Regions from separate parts of the Sinorhizobium sp. NFACC03 genome, predicted to be linked through region 4. Evidence: riboswitches for the same ligand, from Rfam matches in the RefSeq annotation. Region 4 holds a riboswitch; each other region holds the start of a gene.
The links. A riboswitch is a leader RNA that binds a small molecule or an ion and turns the genes downstream of it on or off. The one in region 4 is predicted to bind thiamine pyrophosphate.

Region 1 (5,312 bases), on a different contig from region 4:
ATGTCATAGCGAGATCGCGGATTTTTGTTCATGGAGGGCGTGATGTTTCTAATCGACCGTGACCTCGAGGCGCTCAGCGCATTTCGGCGCGACCTGCATCGGCGGCCGGAGATTTCGGACGAGGAGCGGGAGACTGCGGAAACGATCGTGACGGCGCTCGGTGAGACGAAGCCGGATGCCGTTCTCACCGGCCTCGGCGGACACGGTGTGGCGGCGATCTATGAGGGGCGCGAACCGGGACCAACGGTGATGGTGCGCGCCGAGCTCGACGGGTTGCCGATCGAGGAGATCTCCGAGATCGCGCATCGCTCTCAGATCAAGGGCAACGGCCATCTCTGCGGCCATGACGGACACATGACGATCCTGATCGCGCTTGCCAAGGGGCTCGGGCGTCAGCGACCGACCAAAGGGCGGGCGATCCTGATGTTCCAGCCGGCGGAGGAAAACGGAGCGGGTGCCGCGGCCGTCCTCGCCGATCCGAAATTTGCGGAGATCAAGCCGGATCTCGTCTTCTCGCTGCACAATTTCCCCGGAATCGGCTTCGGCCATGCCGCCCTGCGCACCGGGCCGGTCAATTGCGCCTCGCGCGGCATGCGTATTTCGCTTTCCGGCAAGACGGCGCATGCCTCCACACCGGAGGACGGCATTGCCCCGACCTTTGCGATGGCCGCGCTGCTTTCCGGTCTGACGGCGCTCGGCAATAACGGGCCGCTCGACGAAAACTATACGATGGTGACGGTGACGCATGCACGGCTCGGCGAGGCGGCCTTCGGCATCAGTCCCGGCTACGGTGAGATCTGGGCGACGCTCAGGACACTGACCGACGAGCGGATGGCCGACCTCGTCGCCCGTGCGGAGGCGCTGGCCGCCACGGAGGCAGGTGTCGCGGGGCTCAAGGTTACCATCGTCTACGAGGACGTGTTCCATCAATGCAGCAATGCGGAAGTGGCCGTGACTGCGCTCGAACGCGCCATGGACGAGGAGGGCATCAGCCATGATCAGGGCGAGGGCGTGCTGCCGATGAAGGGGTCGGAGGATTTCGGGCTTTTCGGGCAGGTGGCGCCTTCAGCGATGTTTTTCCTGGGCGCCGGCGAAAACCATGCGCGGCTGCACAATCCGGACTACGACTTTCCGGATGGCCTGATCGGCATCGGCGCCAAGGTCTTCATGCGGGCGATCCGCAACGAACTGGGGTGAGGCCGGCGGACGGTCGCTTGCGCGACGGCCGTTGTGACGGCACTCTCTGAAACGGCATTCTCTGAAACGGCACTCTCTGAAATTGTGCAGTCCCGAACGGAGAGCCGTGTTGCGCCGCGTCCGGATTTGCGCTGAGGAGGAGCAGGGGATGAGGCATGCCACCTATCGCGTCGCGCTTTGCCTGGCGCTTGCCATGGCGGGGATGACAGTCACTCACGCGGCGGATATGCCCGGTGCTGATGCTACTGCCACACCGCAGCAGACCCAGGATGCCAGCCTGCAGGACTTCATCAAGGCCAATCCGGACTGCCTGGAGTTCACCGATCAATGCTCGCACTGCGCTGTCGTGAACGGCGTTGCCGAATGCTCGACGGCCGAGATCGCCTGCATCAAGCAGCAGAACCAGTGCACCAAGCGGGCGGGTCAGTAAGCCAAGGACGTAGCGGCAGAAGGTGCAGGTGACCGCGAGCTTGGCAAGGAGCCCGGAGGAGCAAGGAGGTCGAAGTGCTCGCCCAGCTTAAGCACCAGACCATCTCGAATGCTTGAGATAGCCGCACGTTGAAGGCGCCATACCCGTTCTTCCTAAAGGTGCACACGGCACGCCGGCACAATACGCGAAATTTCCGTTGTCTTGGAGGGTGCCCTTTCGATTGGCCCTTGCGTTGCCGGACAAGAAAAGTAAAGTCTCGACGTCTGTGAAGTCGAACGCTCAGACAGAAGGCTCCTTGCGCTCTCAAGGCAAAAGGGGCCTTTTTCGCTGTTGAGCACCTTGAATGCCACCGACTTCCGCATCGAGCCGACGATCGCGCACGCTGAACTCGAGCAATTGACAGCCCCTGCCACGCTCCCATAGCATTCAAGCCTGCCGAGGGGCGCACCTGACGGTGCTGAGATGGTGGTGAGCCAGACCCTTGAACCTGATCCGGATCATACCGGCGTAGGAACGGCAAGGGCCACTCTGGCACACCCGCCGCGTCTCCGCCGTTCATCCGGGTCTCCATGATTTTGGTTTGGGAGATCGTTGGTGCCTGCACATAGTTTAGAATATGGCGACGAAGAATTCCGGGGGGCGGGACGACCGACCCATCGGCTCAATCTGTCGGATTCTTCGAGGTTGCATGGAAGACCCACCTCAGTTTGCGCGTGCTTGAGCCTGTGGCTTGAGAGCGCGTTTGCCATATTTGGACCCGCTTCCACATTTCAGCGGAGCCAGGCATGACCTCCATCGCCGTTACTATTGCTGGTTCGGATTCCGGTGGGGGGGCCGGCATCCAGGCGGATCTGAAGACGTTTTCGGCGCTCGGCGTCTATGGTGCCAGTGTGATCACGGCCGTCACCGCGCAAAACACCAGATGTGTTACGGCCGTTGAGGATATCTCTCCGGCTGTCGTTACAGCTCAGATCGATGCTGTGTTTTCGGATCTCGCGGTTGGCGCTGCGAAGGTCGGAATGGTGTCCCGCCAGGAGACCATTGCTGCGATCGCGACCGGCCTGAAGCGATACGGGCATTTAGCAGTCATCGATCCGGTGATGGTCGCCACTTCAGGGGACATTTTGTTACGTCCGGATGCGATCGCGACGCTCAAAGAGGAATTGCTGCCGCTTGGGCTTATCGTGACGCCCAACCTGCCCGAAGCGGCTCTGTTGACGGGCCGCGCGATTGCCGAGAACGAGACGGAAATGGCCCGGCAGGCGGAGATGCTCCTGAAGCTTGGTGCGCGCGCCGTGCTGATGAAAGGCGGGCATGCCAAGGCCGATGAAGCGGCTGATATCCTCTTTAACGGGGACACTTCCTTGCGCCTGTCGCGCCCGCGGGTTGAGACGACAAACGATCATGGCACCGGCTGCACATTGTCTGCCGCAATCGCCGCCGGTCTTGCCCGTCGGCAGACGCTTCAAGACGCGGTCATCGCCGCCAAGACCTATCTGCATGAGGCGCTTGTTGCTGCATCGGCGCTCAAGATCGGGCAGGGCCGGGGACCGGTTCACCACTTCCACCAGTGGTGGAGCCCTAGCGGCGATTGATGGCGCTGCGGAGCCGTGCGCCGGCTCGGCCGTCCAAGTTCACGTCTAAAAAGGCAGGTCATTCGATTGTTTAAAGGCAATGGAATGACCTGAGGCGGGAAGTCCGTCGCCTGCAGATGCGGGTGCCGGTCGCTCGTTTCGGTTCAGGCCACCGCGGCGCTGGGGTGAACCGGCTGCTCCTCCTTGAGCAGTTTCCGATAAAGCGCGACATGTTCGCGGCCGCAGTCGACATGGCTCATCGGGCGCCTGAGCGTTGCCCTAAGGTTGTCCCATGACCCTGGTGTGCTCAGAACGTCGATCAGTCGATCCGCAAGGTCCTGTGCGCTGCCGGTCCGGAAATGATAGCCGTCCAGCCGATCGCGGACCTTCTCGGCCATGCCGCCGATGTCGGAGCAAATGATCGGCCTGCCATGGTGAAGCGCCTCCTGGATCACGATCGGTGAGTTTTCCCACCAGACCGAGGGCATCACAACCCAATCGACCGATCGCATCAGCCTCGGCATGTCCTGGTTCTGGTAGGAGCCGTAAAAGCGGACGCGACGGCCGGCGTCCTCGAACAGTTTCGCGACCCGGTCCTGATACTCGGTCGGCTGACGCTCGAGGTTGGCGCCGAAGATCATCAGCGTTGAATCGTCGCCCCAGATATCGTCGGGCACACGCGATACCGCGTCGATCAGCACGTGAACGCCCTTGAAGGGCGTCATCTGCCCGAAATAGGCAAAACGATTGCGACGTGCCGTCGGCGCAGGCAATTCACGCGCGGGCGTCTTTTCACCCAGGACGATGCCGTTTTCGATCACGAAGATCTTCTCGGCAGCGATGCCCCACTCGACATAGCGATTGGCAAGAAAAGCACTTGGGGCGATGAAGGCGTCGGCAAGGTTCAGCATGCCCCGCACGAACTGCTCACGCCGTACGAAACGCGAAACCGGGATTTCGGGAAAGCACGTATGGCAGCTGATTGGCGAAGCGCCGTTGCAAAGCTGACCCGAGGGCCGCTTCACCATTTGTCCGTGGTTGTGACAGATCGGCAGGTACTCGTGGAAGGTCACGACGATGCGTGCTTTCGGCAGGGCGTCACGCACCGCATAAAGCGCTTCCAGCCCGAAGCCGATGATGTGGTGGAAGTGGACGATGTCCGGCTTGATGTCTCCCACAAAGCGCAAGAGGTCGCGGCGGATCGCGTCGGTATCGCCGTTGGACAGGAAGAAATGATCAAAGTCCTCGGCATGATAGAGCACTTCGTCCATCGCCAGGCGAAGGCTCATCAGCGCCGACGCGCCGTGGCGCGGCACGGGATTGCCGACGCGGGCAAGGTAGATCGATTCAATACCCGGCAGGCCGTTCAATGCCTTGTGCAAGCCATGGGAGGCGATCTCGGCGCCACCCAATGAATGGGTCGGGTGGCCGTGCGAGACGACCAGCACGCGGAGTTTCTCACTCATGCCGAAACCTCATTGTGGGTCGTGGTGTCTGGCTCGACGGTCTGGATCCAGCGGCCACGGAAGAGCGTCTGATCGACACGCTCCACGTACCTGGCCGTGGCTGCCGAAACGGCACCAGACGCCTCATCCGACCCGAGCATCTGCAAGGCGGGCAGCCAATAGGATTCGTAGCCCCTACGGCTCAGCCTCAAGGCAAGATCCAGCCCATTGAAAGACGCACCGAGATAGGCCGGCGAAGGGCCGGTATCGTCGAGAAGCGCCTTGCGGGGCATGATGCAGCACTCGAGCGACGCGGTCGCCACCCGGGTCAGCTTCAGGCGGTTCACAGCGCCGACGGGATAGCCGGCATAGCGGCTCGACTGCAGATGATCCGCGCGATCGAGCGACGAACTGCCGGCCCAGCGGATCGAATGATCCTCATAGGCAAGGGTCGGCGAGATGATGCTTCCGCTTTTTGCCTCATAGTTCGCAACGAGCGTCTGGTACCAACCGGGATTGGCCGGCGTAAGGGAAGCAGACAGCAGGATGACGGTCTCATTGTCGATGGCCCGCGCCGCAGTCCGCGCCAGGTCGCTGGCATCGCCTGAACCTTCGACGGACAAAAGGCGCAGCGGTAAGCGATAGAATTCCGCAAGCCGCCGGATG
Region 2 (5,312 bases), on a different contig from region 4:
CAATCTCGCGCATTTCGGCGCCTTCGACGAAATCCTGCGCCCGGGGGCGCCGACAGGCGTGATGGTCTCCTGTGCCCAGGACAAGTTTTCCGGGCCGCCGACCTGGGAAGAGATCATCGGCAGGACGATCGATCACGAGCGTCGCCCGAACCTGTTTGCGGATCTGAGCTATCTCAGCGAACTGGTCAGCAGCGACGACAAGAATCTTCACACGAAGATCCGGCAGCTGTTGGACGAATGGCTTGATGATTACGACCCGGACGCCCGCCATCTCATGTTCGGCACCGACTGGTCGATGATGGCGCTGGAGAAGGACTACAACGCCTATGTTTCGAGAATAGTCGAGCAACTGACGCTCGCCAGCGTCAGCGACGAGCACCAGCAGAATATCCTCTGGAGGAACGCTTCCCGCTTTCTCGGTCTCGACCGGCCCGGCAAAACGCGCGACCGGCTTACCGCCTATTGCGACAACCACGGCCTGGGTTCGGCCTGGCTTTCAGAACTGGCGATTGCCTGAGGCAGAGCCACGGCGTCAGGTGATCCCGCTGTTTTCCTCGATCAGCGCCACGGCGCCGTGCGTGCAATCCACTCCCGCGTCCGCCCCTCTGGATCGGCATTCAGCGTGATATCGGTGACGACCGCGGCGCTGTCGGCGCCATGCTCGAAGACGCCGGCAATCCGGTCGATATTGAGGCCGCCGATCGCAACGAGCGGCAGCGGCGTGACGCGCTCCCGCCAGGCGGAGAGGCGCGGCAGCCCCTGCGGATCCCATTTCATCTGCTTCAGGATCGTCGGATAGATCGGTCCGAGCGCGACATAGTCGGGCTTGGCGGCAAGCGCCGTCTCCAGCTCCCTCTCGTCGTGGGTGCTGAGGCCGAGCTTCAGGCCGGAAGCGCGGATTGCGGCAAGATCCGCATCCGCGAGATCCTCCTGGCCGAGATGGACGAAATCGCAGCCCTCGTCGATTGCGAGGCGCCAGTAATCGTTGACGACGAGCTGGCACCCATGACGGTCACAGATCGCCTTGGCCGCGCGGATCTCATCGCGAAGCTCTGCTTCCGGACGGTCCTTGACGCGAAGCTGCACCAGTTTCACGCCGAGCGGCACCAGCCGCCCGATCCATTGGGCACTATCGACGATGAGGTAGAAGGGGTCGAGTTTCACGCGAACACCGCCTTTCCGATGACGGGCGTGGAGGGAACGGCAAAATCGCGCGGTTCGAGCATGCCCGCCTCGAAGGCATCGCGTCCGGCGTCGATTGCCCGGGCGAAGGCGGAGGCCATGAGGGCCGGTTTCGTTGCCCCGGCGACGGCGGTGTTGAGCAGAACCGCGTCGAAGCCGAGTTCCATCACTGTCGTTGCGTGTGAGGGCCGGCCGATGCCGGCATCGACGATCAGCGGCATATCCGGAAAATGGGCCCGCATGGCGCGCAGCGCCGGGATGTTCTGTGGCCCCATGGCGCTGCCGATCGGCGCGCACCAGGGCATCAGCACCTTGCATCCGGCCTCGACGAGGTGCTCGCCGACCACGAGGTCGTCGGTCGTGTAGGGGAAGACCTCGAAGCCTTCGGCGCAAAGGATGCGTGCTGCTTCGACCAGCCCGAAGACATCGGGCTGAAGCGTATCCTGATGGCCGATGACTTCGAGCTTGATCCAGTTGGTGCCGAAGACCTCGCGCGCCATCTTGGCGGTCAGCACCGCCTCCGACACCGAGTGGCAGCCGGCGGTGTTGGGCAGCACGTGCACGCCGAGCGACCGGATCAGGTCGAAGAAAGCGCCGCCCTGACGGCCGCCGGCGGTTTCGCGGCGCAGCGAAACCGTGACAATCTCGGTCGCCGACGAACGAACCGCGTCTTCGAGCGCGGCAGGCGAGGGGTAGCGGGCGGTGCCCAGAAGCAGGCGGGAACGCAGTTCCTGTCCATAAAGCGTCAGCATGTCTCAGCCTCCTTTCATCGGCGAGAGAATTTCGATCCGGTCGCGATCGCTGAGGGAACGGGCCGAGCGGTCGGCCCGGTGCACCAGCTCGCCATTGACGGCGGTGGCAAGCCAATCCCCTTCGAAGTCGAGTGCGGCCAGGAGTTCGGCAAGGGTCGTGACTGTGAGGTCGTGATCCTCGCCGTTGACGGTCAATTTCATGCGGCGTCTCCCTTCAGGTTCTGGGCAAGGGCAAGGTTCGCCGCTTCCTCGGCTAAGGCCGGTGAAAGCAGGAAGCCGTGGCGATAGAGCCCGTTGAGCGTGATGGTGTTTCCGGCGCGCATGACGCGCGGCAGATTGTCGGCAAAGGCCGGCCGGACGCCGGTGCCGGTTTCGAGAAGGCGCGCCTCGCCGAAGGCGGGGTGAAGCGCATAGGCAGCGTTCAGCAATTCCATCAGCGAACGGGCGGCAATCGGACCGCCGTCGTCGGTTTCGATCATGGTCGCGCCGCACATGAACAGACCATTGCCGCGCGGTACGATGTAGAGCGGGATGCGCGGGTGGATGAGGCGGACTGGCCGCGACAATTCCACTTCGCCGGTCTGCAGATAGAGCATCTCGCCGCGCACGCCGCGCAGGCCGGCGATGGGGCCGATCCGCGAAGCGCCGCTACAGTCGGCGATCAGATCGCTGTCGCTGCTATTATCCGCCTCGCCGATGAAGGCGACGCCGTTCTCGACGAGCTTTTGCCGCAGCAAGACAAGCGCCCGGCGCGGGTCGAGATGCGCCTCGCCGGGGAAGAACAACGCCTCTCGGAAGCGACCGGCAAGCGCCGGCTCCAGTCTCGCGATCGCTTCTCCGTCGAGCCATTCGAAGCCGGACGTGCGCGAAGCGAAGCGTTTGAGTTCGCCGACGTCTCGCGGCGGAGCGACGACGAGGGTGCCGTTGCGTGACACTTCGCCCGGAAGCGCACGGTCCCACCAGTCGATGGCGCCGATGCCGCGCGTCAGCACCGTTTCCTCGGCGCTCTCGCGTTCGCACCAGGGCGCCAGCATGCCGCCGGCAAACCACGACGCCGCCCCGCCGAAGTCCGGCTGCCGCTCGGCAACGGCCACCTCGACGCCACGGCCGATCAGCTCATGTGCCAAGGTCAGCCCGACGACGCCGGCGCCTTTGATCAGGACGCGCATGGTCAATGCGCCCAGCTACGGCGAGCCGAACGTCGGTCTGAAGGAAGCAGAATCGCGATGAAGATACGCATTGCCGAGGCTCCATTGTTGGAGACCCAGTTCGGACCGGAAGAGAGGGAAGGACGCCTTGCCGAGATCTGCTCGCGCGAACGCGAATGCGGCAGCGATGTCTGCACCGTCCCTACGCCAGTATGAACTGGATCAGGTTCAACGGGTCACTGCGCCGCGGAAGTCGCCTAGCAGAATCTCAGCCCCTTGTCGGGACACCCCTGGTGAATGCTTCAAACTGAGCGGCTGGAGCGGATTTTGTCAAGGGCTGCCGGCGTGTACCTCGCGTGCGGTTCTTCGGCTGAAAATTATCTATAAAAATTGAAAAGGCATGTGTTTTTGCGGCTCGGTGGTGTCGGTAGCGGGCATCGGTCGGGAGATCTGCGGATGGTGCGAGGCGCAAGGTCCGCAAATCTGGGCATTTGGCGGCTGCTCTCATTGCCATCAGCTGACGCCACCAAGGTGGAGATTTGCGGCATTTGCCCTTCCTGCCGCATCCGTTGAATCATATAAAAGCACGCTATGATTGAAGTGGTAGAGTGCGCTCTCCTTCTGGGTGGTTGCTTGATGGCGTGCCCGTGAAAATTATAGATAATAATGGATTCTATCTATTTTGCTTAGCCGCAAACAGGGGAGTGAACGAACATGCTGGATACAAACAGATCGACCGAGCCGACCTCCGGAGCCACCAAACCCGCCAAAACCGGTTGGAATCTGGCCGACGCGCAAAAAATCTATAATTTGCCGTTCAACGACCTTCTGTATCGTGCGCAGTCCGTTCACCGCGCCCAGTTCGACCCCAATGCCATCCAGATGAGCCGCCTGCTCTCGATCAAGACCGGCGGCTGTGCCGAAGACTGCGGCTATTGCAGCCAGTCGGCGCACTACCCGACGGGGCTGAAAGCGTCGAAACTGATGGAAGTCGAACAGGTCCTTGCAGAGGCACGGAAAGCGAGGGATGGCGGCGCGACGCGCTATTGCATGGGCGCCGCCTGGCGCAGCCCGAAGGAGCGCGACATGGAGGCGATCGTCGCCATGGTCCGCGGCGTCCGGTCGCTCGGCATAGAGACCTGCATGACGCTTGGCATGCTGACGCCGGAACAATCCGGGCGGCTCGCAGATGCCGGGCTCGATTACTACAACCACAATGTCGATACGTCGGAGCGCTTCTACGGCGAGATCATCACCACCCGCAGCTTTGCCGACCGGCTGGAAACGTTGGCAAACGTCCGCGAGGCCGGCATCAAGGTCTGCGCCGGCGGCATTCTCGGCATGGGCGAGACGGCTGACGATCGGATCTCGATGCTGGTGACGCTCGCCAATCTGCCGGTGCCCCCCGAAAGCGTGCCGATCAACATGCTGATTCCGATCCCAGGCTCGAAGCTTGCCGATGCGGCGCCCGTCGATCCGATCGATTTCGTCCGCACCATCGCACTCGCCCGCATACTCATGCCCGCGTCTCACGTCCGCCTTTCAGCCGGCCGCACCGACATGAGCGACGAGATGCAGGCACTCTGTTTCTTCGCCGGCGCCAATTCGATCTTCGTCGGCGAAACGCTGCTGACCGCCGACAACCCCGGCGAGGATCACGATGCGGCACTCTTCCGCCGCCTCGGGCTGAAGCCGATGGCGCCTACGGCAGAACCGGAAGCGGCCGAATGACCGCGGGCTTGCTCCACCGCTACGAGAAGACGCTTCACGGCCTTGAACGCAAGGAGCGCCGCCGCGAACTCGCCTCCGGCAGTGGGGTCGACTTCACCTCGAACGACTATCTGGCGCTTGCCGGTTCGCCGCGTCTCAAGGCGGCGATCATCGCGGCGATCGAGCGCGGCCTGCCGGTCGGGTGCGGTGGCTCGCGGCTGTTGCGCGGCAACCATGCGGAACATGAGGCGCTGGAGGCGGAGGCGGCCGCCTTCTTTGGCGTGGAGCGAACGCTGTTCTTCGGCAGCGGTTATGCGGCCAATGCCGCCTTGTTTTCGACGCTGCCGCAGCGCGACGACATCATCGTCCACGATAGCCTGATCCATGCGAGTGCCCATGAGGGTATCGCCGCAAGCAGGGCCGGCGCGGTCGCGGTCAAGCACAACGACGTCGACGCCTTCGCCGATGCGATCGGCACTTGGCGAAAGCGCGGCGGCATGGGACATCCGTGGATTGCCGT
Region 3 (5,312 bases), on a different contig from region 4:
AAATCGAAGCGCAGCGCCTGATAGATCGCGACCTCGATGGTGCTGGCAGCGGGCCCGCCGCCAAGCGTCAGCACGAGCGTGAAGCTGGTGGCGCAGAGCATGAAGACGAGGCCGGCCGCGCCCGGCAACAGGCCGCGCAGGACGGGCCATTCGATGAAGCGGAAGAGCGCTCGGGAGGGCATGCCGAGATTGGCAGCGCTGCGCCAGTATTCGGCGGGAATGCGCTCGAGGCCGGCCAGGAACAGGCGCGCCGCAAGCGGCATGTTGAAGAAGACATGGGCAAGCAGGATGCCGAACAGGCCATAGATGCTGATCGGTTGCTCGAGGCCGAGCCAGCGCAGGCCGGAATTGAGGAAGCCCTGGCGTCCCCAGATCTCGATCAGCCCGAGTGCGCCGACGAGAACGGGCAGGCCGAGCGGCAGCGCCATCAGCCGCAACAGCCAGATCCGGCCGAAGAAACGCGGCCGCCGCGCCAGCGCCCGCGCCACCGGTATCGCGAAGAGCACGGACAGCAGAGTGGAAAGGCTTGCCTGCAGCAGCGTGAAGCGGGTGACGCGCCAGATATAGGCGTCGAACAGAGTGCCTTCGTCCGTGCCGCCGGTTTGGGCGAGCAAGGCGGCGATCGCCAGGCCGACGAAGAGCAGGAAGGCGCCGAGGCAAATCGCCCCGGCGACAACAGTCATGCGGTTTTCGCGAAGTGCGAACAATCCGGCCTCAGTTCTTGCTCATGGCAGCAAGCCACTCGTCGATCCAGGCCTTGCGGTTCTTCGCGACCTCTTCCGATGGCAGCAGGAAGGTCTTCTCCGGGTTGACCAGCTTGTTGAAGGCGTCCGGCAGCGGCTCCTTGGTTGCTGCGACCGGCATCATCCAGTTGGTTGTCGGAATGATCGACTGGAATTCCGGACCGGTCATGAACGCGAGGAACTGCTTTGCCAGTTCCGGCTCCTTGGCACTCTTGGTCATGCCGGCGACTTCGATCTGGATGTAGTGACCTTCCGAGAAGGTGGCCGCCTGGTAGCGCTCGGTGTTCTCAGCGACCATGTGGTAGGCGGGCGAGGTGGTGTAGGAGAGCACCATCGGCGCTTCGCCCTTGGTGAAGAGGCCATAGGCTTCCGACCAGCCGGGGGTGACGGTCAGAACACGGTCCTTGAGCTTCGCCCAGGCAGCACCCGCCTCGTCGCCATAGACCGCCTTGACCCAAAGCAGCAATCCGAGGCCCGGCGTCGAGGTGCGCGGGTCCTCGATGACGATCTTCTGCGACGCGTCGCCTTCGACCAGTTCCTTGAGGCTCTTCGGCGGTGTCTTCAGCGTCTCGGTGTCGTAGACGACGGCGAAATGGCCGTAGTCATAGGGCAGGAAGGTGTCGTCGGAGAAGTTGCCGGGCACCTTCAGGTCCTTCGCTTCGATGCCATGCGGTGCGAAGAAGCCCGTTGCCTTTGCTTCCGCCACGAGGTTGGTGTCGAGACCGAGCACGATGTCGGCCTTCGAGGCAGCACCCTCGAGCTTTAGGCGCGTCAAGAGTTCGACGCCATCGGCAACACCGACATAGTTGACCTTGCATTCGCAGGTCTTTTCGAAGGCTTCCGCCACCTTGGCGCCCGGCCCCCATTCGGTGATGAAGCTTTCATAGGTGTAGACGGTCAGCGTCTTGTCGGCAGCGGCGGCATAACCGGTGAAAACAAGGCTTGCGCTTGCGGCCAGCGCTAGCCGGCTAAGTATTTTGAGCTGTGATGAATTGGACATGCGAAGCACCTCTCCCAAAGTTCGTTGTTGCACGGGAAAAGGGCGTATCGGTGCGATCGCGTCTAATCCCTCCGCCGGTATGAGCCGGATCAGGTTCCGCGGGTTGGCGTTTTGACGCCTCTCAGCCTCCGGCCGCCATGCGGTCGGGAGGCACCCCGTTAGAGCGGCAAGAGATTTACCGCTGCGGCGGCTCCATGGCAAGCGGTGTTTGGAATGGGCGACGCATGGGGCGAGCCCATTTTCTGTCGGGCGTTTTCGCCAACCGGCAACTGCGCTATGACACCATCACGCTTGGCCGCAAGGAGGAAATCCCATGCCAGATATGCTAGTTCGACTTTATGCCCTTCCGGCAGAGCCCCAGTCGCGGCTTGGTTCAGGCATCAGCATCCGTCGCGCCATGGCGCCGGAACGCCGTCTGGTGGTCTCCTGGATCGAAAAGACGTTTGGCGCCGGCTGGGCAGGCGAAGCGGAAGCTGCCTTCTCCTCGACCCCGACACGCATGCACGTCGCGGTGCACGACGAAAAGATCGTCGGCTTTGCCTGCCACGACGTGACAGCGCTCGGCTTCTTCGGCCCAACCGGCGTCGATGAAGGTATGCGTGGGCAGGGCATCGGCGAGGCGCTGCTGCTTGCAAGCCTGACGGCGATGCGCGAGGCGGGCTACGGCTATGCGGTCATCGGTGGCGTCGGCCCGGCGAAGTTCTACGAGCGCGTGGCCGGCGCGATCGAAATTCCCGATTCAACACCCGGGATCTATGCCGGCATGCTATTCCCGGAACCGGTGCCGGAAGGACACTGACGGCTTCGGCAAATTGCTGCGATCGCAGCGGTTTGCGGTTTTCTTCGTTTTCCTTCCGCGATCCTTTGCGCTATGGGCATTGCCATGGCTCGATCGACCTTCACCATATTGCTTGGCGGCGCCCTCTCGGTGACCAGCCGGCTGACAGAGCAGCTCAGCGGCAGCCGCTTCGTTGCCGCTGACGGCGGCATGCGCCATGCCCGCTTGCTCGGCGTCGTGCCGGATGTCTGGGTCGGCGATTTCGATTCGACCGAAGACGCCCTGCTGTCCGAGTTCGCCTCCGTTCCACGCGAGCCCTACCCGGCGGCAAAGGCTGCGACGGATGGCGAGATCGCGGTCGAGGCTGCGTTGTCCCGCGGCGCTGATCGGCTGATCTTTGCCGGCGCGCTTGGCGGCAGCCGCAGCGACCATGCCTTCCTGCACCTGCTGCAGGCCGCAGCGCTTGCCGAGCGCGGGCTTTCGGTGCTGATGACCTCGGGCGAGGAAGAAGCCTACCCGCTGCTGGCAGGCACGCTCGATCTCGACCTGCCGAAAGGTTGTCTCTTTTCCGTGCTGGGATTGACCGAGCTGACCGGCCTTTCGATCGTCAATGCGCGCTATCCGCTTGACGATTTCACCCTGCCGTTCGGATCGTCCCGAACCGTTTCCAACGTTGCGGAGGGTCCCCTTCGCTTCAGCCTCAAGAGCGGACGCGCCATCGTGCTTGCCCGCCCCTATGATCTTTCCGGAGCCTGAGCCTTGGCGCCCCCAATTCTGAAACTCGACGATATCTTCTTGACCTTCGGCGGCGCGCCGCTGCTTGCCGGTGCCAATCTGCAAGTGGAACCGGGCGATCGCATCTGCCTTGTCGGGCGCAATGGCTCGGGCAAGTCGACCTTGATGAAGATCGCCGCGGGCCTTTCAGAGGCACAGTCGGGCGAGGTGTTCCGCCATCCCTCAGCGACCATCCGCTATCTGCACCAGGCGCCGGATTTCGACGGCTACGACACGGTGCAGGCCTATGCCGAAGCCGGTCTCGGCCCGAGCGACGATCCCTATCGCGTCGCCTACCTGCTGCAGCATCTGGGCCTGACCGGCGAAGAAGACCCGACGCGCCTTTCGGGCGGTGAGGCGCGCCGTGCGGCATTGGCGCGCGTCATGGCGCCGGAACCTGACATCCTGCTGCTTGACGAACCGACCAACCATCTCGACCTGCCGACGATCGAATGGCTGGAAGATGAGCTTACCCGCAGCCGTTCGGCGCTGGTGCTGATCTCGCACGACCGGCGCTTCCTGGAGAAGGTCTCGACGGCGACCGTCTGGCTCGATCGTGGCCAGTCGCGCCGGCTCGATCGCGGCTTTGCCCATTTCGAGGCCTGGCGCGACGAGGTGCTGGAGGCTGAGGAACTGGAGCAGCACAAGCTCGGCAAGGCGATCGAGCGCGAGGAGCATTGGCTGCGTTATGGCGTGACGGCCCGGCGCAAGCGCAACATGCGCCGTCTCGGCGAGCTGCAGAGCATGCGGGCGGTCTATCGTGGCCACAAGGGGCCGCAGGGGACCGTGCAGGCGACGGCAGCCGATGCCAAGGAATCCGGCAAGCTGGTGATCGAGGCGGAGAAGATCAGCAAGGCCTATGGTGACCGCACCATCGTCGCGCCCTTCTCGATCCGAGTGCATCGCGGCGACCGCATCGGTCTCGTCGGCCCGAACGGTGCGGGCAAGACGACGCTCCTCAAGATGCTGACCGGGCAGATCGAGCCGGACACAGGCACCGTCAAGCTCGGCACCAACCTCGAAATGGCGACGCTCGACCAGAAGCGCGAAGACCTCAACCTGGACGATACGCTGGCCCATTACCTGACCGACGGGCGCGGCGACAACCTGCTTGTCAACGGTGAGCAGCGCCACGTTACCGGCTACATGAAGGATTTCCTGTTCCAGCCGGAACAGGCGCGCACGCCGATCCGCGAGCTCTCGGGTGGCGAGCGCGCTCGGCTGATGCTGGCGCGCATCCTTTCGCGGGCGACCAATCTTCTGATCCTCGACGAGCCGACCAACGACCTCGACATCGAGACGCTGGACCTCTTGCAGGAGATCGTCGCCGGCTTTGCCGGAACGGTCATCCTCGTCAGCCACGACCGCGACTTTCTCGATCGTACGGTCACCTCGACGATCGCGCCGGCAAACCCGGAGGAGCCGGATGGCCGCTGGATCGAGTATGCCGGCGGCTATTCCGACATGATGGCGCAGCGCAAGGGCGCGATTGAAGAGAAGCGCAAGGCAGAGAAGGCGGAAAAGGCCAAAGCCGACGCCGCTGCACCCGCCGCCGATGCGCCGAAGGCCGCCAAGGGCAAGCTTTCCTACAAGCAGAAATTCGCGCTCGAAAACCTGCCGAAGGAGATCGCCAAGGCAGAGGCCGAGGCCGCCAAGCGCGAAGAAAAGATGGCTGATCCCAAGCTTTTCACAAAAGATCCAAACGCCTTTGCGAAGCTCGCGCAGGAACTGGAGAAGCTTCGTGCGGATCTCGCCCGCATGGAGGAGGAATGGCTGGAGCTCGAAATGCTGCGCGAGGAGCTCGAAGGCTAGCCGCAACCAGGGGCGTGTTGAACGGCGTCAGGGGATATGATAAGAAAAGCTTATTATATCATTTGTGAACGATCCTGATGCCCTTCAAACTTGAATCCGAAACCATCGGAATGCTGCTCACGGATGTCTCGCGCCTTTTGCGCGGGGCTTTCGACCGCAAGGTCAATGCCATGGATCTGGGCATCACGCCCGGCGAAGCGCGCAC
Region 4 (5,312 bases):
CGACCGACTGGTGCAGAGCGTGCGCCGCGCGCTCGAAAAGCGACGGCTCGTCATGGAGAACCGCGCGCTCAAACGGGCGGCCGAAACGGCCGGCAGCAGCCTGCCGCTGATCGGCCAGACGCCGGTCATGGAGCGCTTGCGCCAGACGATCCGACACATTGCCGATACCGATGTGGATGTGCTTGTCGCCGGTGAAACCGGCAGCGGCAAGGAGGTCGTTGCGACGCTACTCCACAATTGGAGCCGGCGCCGCGACGGCAATTTCGTGGCGCTGAACTGCGGCGCGCTACCGGAAACGGTGATCGAAAGCGAACTCTTCGGCCACGAACAGGGTGCCTTCACCGGCGCCCTGAAGAAGCGTGTGGGCCGTATCGAACACGCGAGCGGCGGCACGCTATTCCTCGACGAGATCGAGGCGATGCCGCCGGCGACCCAGGTCAAGATGCTGCGCGTTCTCGAAGCCCGCGAGATCACGCCACTCGGCACCAACCAGGTGCGCCCCGTCGATATCCGCGTCATCGCCGCCGCCAAGATCGACCTCAGCGACCCGGCCCAGCGCGGCGACTTCCGCGAGGACCTTTACTTCCGGTTGAATGTCGTGACGCTGTCGATCCCGCCGTTGCGCGAGCGCCGCGATGATATCCCGCTGCTCTTTTCGCACTTCCTGACGCGGGCGGCGGAGCGCTTCAGGCGCGACGTGCCTCACGTCTCGCCGGCAGTGCAGCAACACCTGATGACCCATGCCTGGCCCGGCAATGTGCGCGAACTCTCACATTTTGCCGAACGCGTGGCGCTCGGCGTCGAAGGCCCGCTGGGACAGCCGGTTGCGCCAGCAGAACAGCCGGGTTTCGCGCTACCGGAACGGCTCGAACGCTACGAGGCAGAGATCCTGAAGGAAGTGCTTCGCGCCCAGCGCGGCGACGTCAAGGCGACGATCGAGGCGCTCGGTATTCCGCGCAAGACATTCTACGACAAGCTCCAGCGCCACGGCATCAACCGAGCCGACTATGCGGAGCGCGGCGTTCCGGAAAAATCCGGCAGCTAACTCTCGTCGGCGGCCAAAATACACCCAGAAATTGCATCTTTGTCGACGGGCGAATTCGCGCTTGACGACCCGTGCCGTTCGATGGCTATCTCTTGGGCATTCACCAGGGGGGTCCCGCAAGGGGCTGAGATTCTGCTGGATGGCCGGCTTACCGGCTGTGGCGCAGTGACCCGTTGAACCTGATCCAGTTCATACTGGCGTAGGGACGGTGCAGATATCGAAGCCAGGATTCCGTGCGTCCAGCACCTGGCGGAGCGTCTTTCATCCTTCCGGCATCAGAACTGGGTCTCCAATCGCAAACTTGGAGCCTCGTCATGAATATTGCCACAAAGCCCACCCCTCTCACGGTCACCCAAGGCCCGCTTCCCGCCTCCCGCAAGGTCCACAAATCAGGCATCCTCCACCCGGATATCCGCGTGCCGATGCGCGAGATCGCGCTGCACCCGACCTCCGGCGAGCCGCCGGTTACCGTCTACGATTCCTCCGGCGCCTATACCGCCGACGATGCGGAGATCAGCATCGAGGCGGGGCTGCCGCGACTCCGTCGCAACTGGATCGTCGGGCGCGGCGACGTGGAAACCTACGAGGGGCGCATCGTCCGTCCTGAAGACAACGGTTTTGCCAGCGGCGACCGGCTGACGCCGACCTTCCCGTTCCAGCACGCGCCGCTCAAGGCGACTGGCGGCAAGGCGGTAACGCAGCTTGCCTACGCCCGCGCCGGCATCATCACGCCGGAGATGGAGTTCGTGGCGATCCGCGAGAACCTCGGCCGCGATGCGGCACGCGCGATAGCTCGCGACGGCGAAAGCTTCGGCGCCCATATCCCCGACCATGTGACACCGGAGTTCGTGCGCCAGGAAATCGCCAGCGGCAGAGCGATCCTGCCCGCCAACATCAACCATCCGGAATCCGAGCCGATGATCATCGGGCGGAACTTCCTGGTGAAAATCAACGCCAATATCGGCAACTCCGCTGTCACTTCGTCGATGGCCGAGGAGGTCGAGAAGATGGTCTGGGCGACGCGCTGGGGCGCCGATACGGTTATGGACCTTTCGACCGGCCGCAACATCCACAACATCCGCGAATGGATCATCCGCAATTCACCGGTGCCGATCGGCACCGTGCCGCTCTACCAGGCTCTGGAAAAGGTCAATGGCATTGCCGAGGACCTCAACTGGGAGGTCTATCGCGACACGCTGATCGAGCAGGCCGAACAGGGCGTCGATTATTTCACCATCCATGCTGGCGTACGCCTGCACTACATCCCGCTCACCGTCGATCGCGTCACCGGCATCGTCTCCCGCGGCGGCTCGATCATGGCCAAGTGGTGTCTGCATCACCACAAGGAAAGCTTCCTCTACGAGCATTTCGAGGAGATCTGCGACATCTGCCGCGCCTATGACGTCTCCTTCTCGCTCGGCGACGGCCTGCGCCCCGGCTCGATCGCCGACGCCAACGACGCCGCGCAATTCGCCGAACTGGAGACGCTCGGCGAACTTACGAAGATCGCCTGGGCCAAGGATTGTCAGGTGATGATCGAAGGCCCCGGCCACGTGCCGATGCACAAGATCAAGGAGAACATGGACAAGCAGCTCGCCGTCTGCGGCGAGGCGCCGTTCTACACGCTCGGCCCGCTGACGACCGACATCGCACCGGGCTACGATCACATCACCTCCGGCATCGGCGCTGCGATGATCGGCTGGTTCGGCACCGCCATGCTCTGCTACGTCACGCCGAAGGAACACCTGGGCCTGCCCGATCGCAACGACGTCAAGGTCGGCGTCATCACCTACAAGATCGCCGCCCACGCCGCCGATCTCGCCAAGGGTCACCCGGCCGCCCAGGTGCGCGACGACGCTCTCTCGCGCGCCCGCTTCGAGTTCCGCTGGGAGGACCAGTTCAACCTCTCCCTCGACCCGGAGACGGCCCGCAACTTCCACGACGAGACGCTGCCGAAGGAGGCGCACAAGGTCGCGCATTTCTGCTCGATGTGCGGCCCGAAGTTCTGCTCGATGCGGATCTCGCACGACATCCGCGCCGAGGCACAGAAGGAGGGGCTGGAGGCAATGGCCGCGAAATACCGCGAGGGTGGCGACCTCTATATGCCGGTCGCTGAGGTCGAAGCTCAGAGTTAAAGCGCACACGTCGGGAGGGACGCCTCGTAGTCCCTTCCGACGGCAAGGCGGATGCTAGGCCCTGGGGGAATAGCTTGCCCCCTTATCGGTTGAACGATATGTAAGGTTCACGCAAAAGTCGCCGCCGGCGGACCCGTCATTCACGCCAAGCTGCCGTCCTCTGCGGCGCTCTTGCACGACGACGAAAAAAACGCCGTTTACGAGGAGAATGACTTGAGGACACGCCTGCTGAGACTGACGGCCCTGTCGATAGGCGGCCTTGTGGCACTCGCTGGAGTTCTGCCACGCCTCGACGACAGCGGGAGTTTTGCCACGGGTTTTTCCTGGATTTCCGCCGCCCATGCGGACGACGATGTCGGCGGCGGGAATGGTGAAAATGGCACTGATGGCAGCGACCAAGGTGGCGAAAACGTCGGGAGCGGCGGAAGCAACGGCACAGAGGGTGGTGGCGATGGGGGTGGCGGCGATGGGGGTGGTGGCGATTGGGGCACCGGTGACGGCAGCGGCGTAGGCGGCGTTCCCGGCGGTACCGGCGCAGGCGGCGGAGGTGCTGCCGTCATCGACAGCGATAGCCACAGCGAGCCCCACTCATCCTTGCGCGACTCACGGGATTACGGACCAAGCGGCAAGGTCTGGCACGGCGGCAGCAATTTCCTTAACCTTTTCCGCCAGACGCCGGAAAGGCGCTTCGAACGGAGCCAGCCTGAATCGTCTGCCCGGCAGAAGACCGTTGACACGAAATGAGAGCCTTGAAGACAGGTCAACTTCGTCGCAACGGAGGGGGACCTACGCCATTTCTCGAAGCCGGACTCCGGATGTGCGTGTAGGAACGGGTTCTGACCCGCGAGAACCAGCTCAGCCGGCGTCAGAGCTTTACATTCGAGAAATGTCTATCCCGATCACGACCTGCCGGAGTGTGGTGGCGGAGTTACGGATACAGAGCATCGTCTTTCTCGCCGCGCGTGTTCCTAACTGCCTTTCCAGCCGCTGCAAGCAATCCGCTCGACGACATCGAGCAGCACATTCGCCCCGGCAACCAGATCATCCGCCTCCGTGTGTTCGCGCGGATTGTGGCTGATGCCATCGCGGCTCGGCACGAAGATCATCGCCGTCGACGCGATGCGTGCGATCATCTGCGCATCGTGGCCGGCGCCCGAAGTCATGCGCCGGCTCTTGAGGCCTCGCGCCTTCGCCGAAGCCTCGATCGTGGCGACAATGCCCAGATCGAAGGCGACCGGCTGGAAACGCGCAAGGCGCTCGACCGATATCTCGACACCCTCTTCAGTGGCGACACGCAGGAGGAAATCCGCAAGCGCCGCTTCGAGCCCCTGTAGCCGATCCTCATCCGGGTCGCGCAAGTCGACGGTGAAGGTTGCGCGCGACGGGATGACGTTGATCGCATCCGGCTCAAACCGCATGGTGCCAATGGTCGCGACGCTCGGAGCGTTCGAGCGGGTTATATGATCGCGCAGGAAAAGGCCGATGCGGGCGGCCGCAAGCCCGGCGTCACAGCGCATCGCCATCGGCGTCGTGCCGGCGTGATTGGCGACACCGTCGATGGTGATACGCTGCCAGGAGATGCCCTGCAGGTTCTCAACGGCACCGATTGCGAAACCTTCCCGCTCCAGCACCGGCCCCTGCTCGATATGCAGCTCGACATAGGCATGAGGCTTGAGGAAGCCCGGCTCGGCGTCGCCGGCATAACCGATCCGTTCGAGCTCCTCGCCCAGCACCGTGCCATCGGTACCGACGGTGGAGAGCGCCGCCTCGACCGAAAGACCGCCGACATGGACCAGCGAGCCCAGCATGTCCGGTGCGTAGCGCACGCCCTCCTCGTTGGTGAAGGCGGCAACGACGATCGGTCGGGCCGGCGCCACGCCGCGCTCTCTTAACGTCTCGATCACTTCGAGCGCGGCAAGCACGCCGTAGCAGCCGTCATAGATGCCGGCATCGATGACCGTATCGATATGCGAGCCGAGCATGATGGGCTCCACGTCAGCGTTGCTCTCGCCGCGCCAGATGCCGAAGATGTTGCCAATGCGGTCGACAGCGACGTCGAGCCCGGCAGCCTCTAGCCAGGCGACGAAGCGATCGCGGCCAGCCTTGTCGTTGTCCGAACCGGCCAGTCGGGT

Region 1: linked by a shared signal. The riboswitch ahead of thiD (bifunctional hydroxymethylpyrimidine kinase/phosphomethylpyrimidine kinase) and the one ahead of thiC (phosphomethylpyrimidine synthase ThiC) in region 4 are both predicted to bind thiamine pyrophosphate.
Region 2: linked by a shared signal. The riboswitch ahead of thiO (glycine oxidase ThiO) and the one ahead of thiC (phosphomethylpyrimidine synthase ThiC) in region 4 are both predicted to bind thiamine pyrophosphate.
Region 3: linked by a shared signal. The riboswitch ahead of thiB (thiamine ABC transporter substrate binding subunit) and the one ahead of thiC (phosphomethylpyrimidine synthase ThiC) in region 4 are both predicted to bind thiamine pyrophosphate.

What each region holds. Positions count from the first base shown of each region.
Region 1 covers NZ_FMXF01000007.1:9,530-14,841, forward strand. The annotation lists gene BLU35_RS12220 (amidohydrolase) at 43-1,197, shown strand; gene BLU35_RS12225 (hypothetical protein) at 1,346-1,627, shown strand; TPP riboswitch at 2,056-2,158, shown strand; gene thiD (bifunctional hydroxymethylpyrimidine kinase/phosphomethylpyrimidine kinase) at 2,413-3,222, shown strand; gene BLU35_RS12235 (glycosyltransferase family 4 protein) at 3,366-4,667, opposite strand; gene BLU35_RS12240 (hypothetical protein) at 4,664-5,312, opposite strand, start outside.
Region 2 covers NZ_FMXF01000028.1:32,089-37,400, forward strand. The annotation lists gene BLU35_RS27015 (amidohydrolase family protein) at 1-517, shown strand, start outside; gene BLU35_RS27020 (thiamine phosphate synthase) at 559-1,164, opposite strand; gene BLU35_RS27025 (thiazole synthase) at 1,161-1,934, opposite strand; gene thiS (sulfur carrier protein ThiS) at 1,938-2,135, opposite strand; gene thiO (glycine oxidase ThiO) at 2,132-3,103, opposite strand; TPP riboswitch at 3,264-3,384, opposite strand; gene bioB (biotin synthase BioB) at 3,797-4,813, shown strand; gene BLU35_RS27045 (8-amino-7-oxononanoate synthase) at 4,810-5,312, shown strand, end outside.
Region 3 covers NZ_FMXF01000006.1:4,076-9,387, forward strand. The annotation lists gene thiP (thiamine/thiamine pyrophosphate ABC transporter permease ThiP) at 1-683, opposite strand, end outside; gene thiB (thiamine ABC transporter substrate binding subunit) at 715-1,743, opposite strand; TPP riboswitch at 1,793-1,911, opposite strand; gene BLU35_RS10965 (GNAT family N-acetyltransferase) at 2,057-2,542, shown strand; gene BLU35_RS10970 (thiamine diphosphokinase) at 2,627-3,277, shown strand; gene BLU35_RS10975 (ABC-F family ATP-binding cassette domain-containing protein) at 3,281-5,107, shown strand; gene BLU35_RS10980 (MarR family winged helix-turn-helix transcriptional regulator) at 5,185-5,312, shown strand, end outside.
Region 4 covers NZ_FMXF01000035.1:12,832-18,143, reverse strand. The annotation lists gene BLU35_RS29360 (sigma-54-dependent transcriptional regulator) at 1-1,045, shown strand, start outside; TPP riboswitch at 1,141-1,269, shown strand; gene thiC (phosphomethylpyrimidine synthase ThiC) at 1,360-3,180, shown strand; gene BLU35_RS29350 (hypothetical protein) at 3,235-3,756, opposite strand; gene BLU35_RS29345 (Zn-dependent hydrolase) at 4,149-5,312, opposite strand, start outside.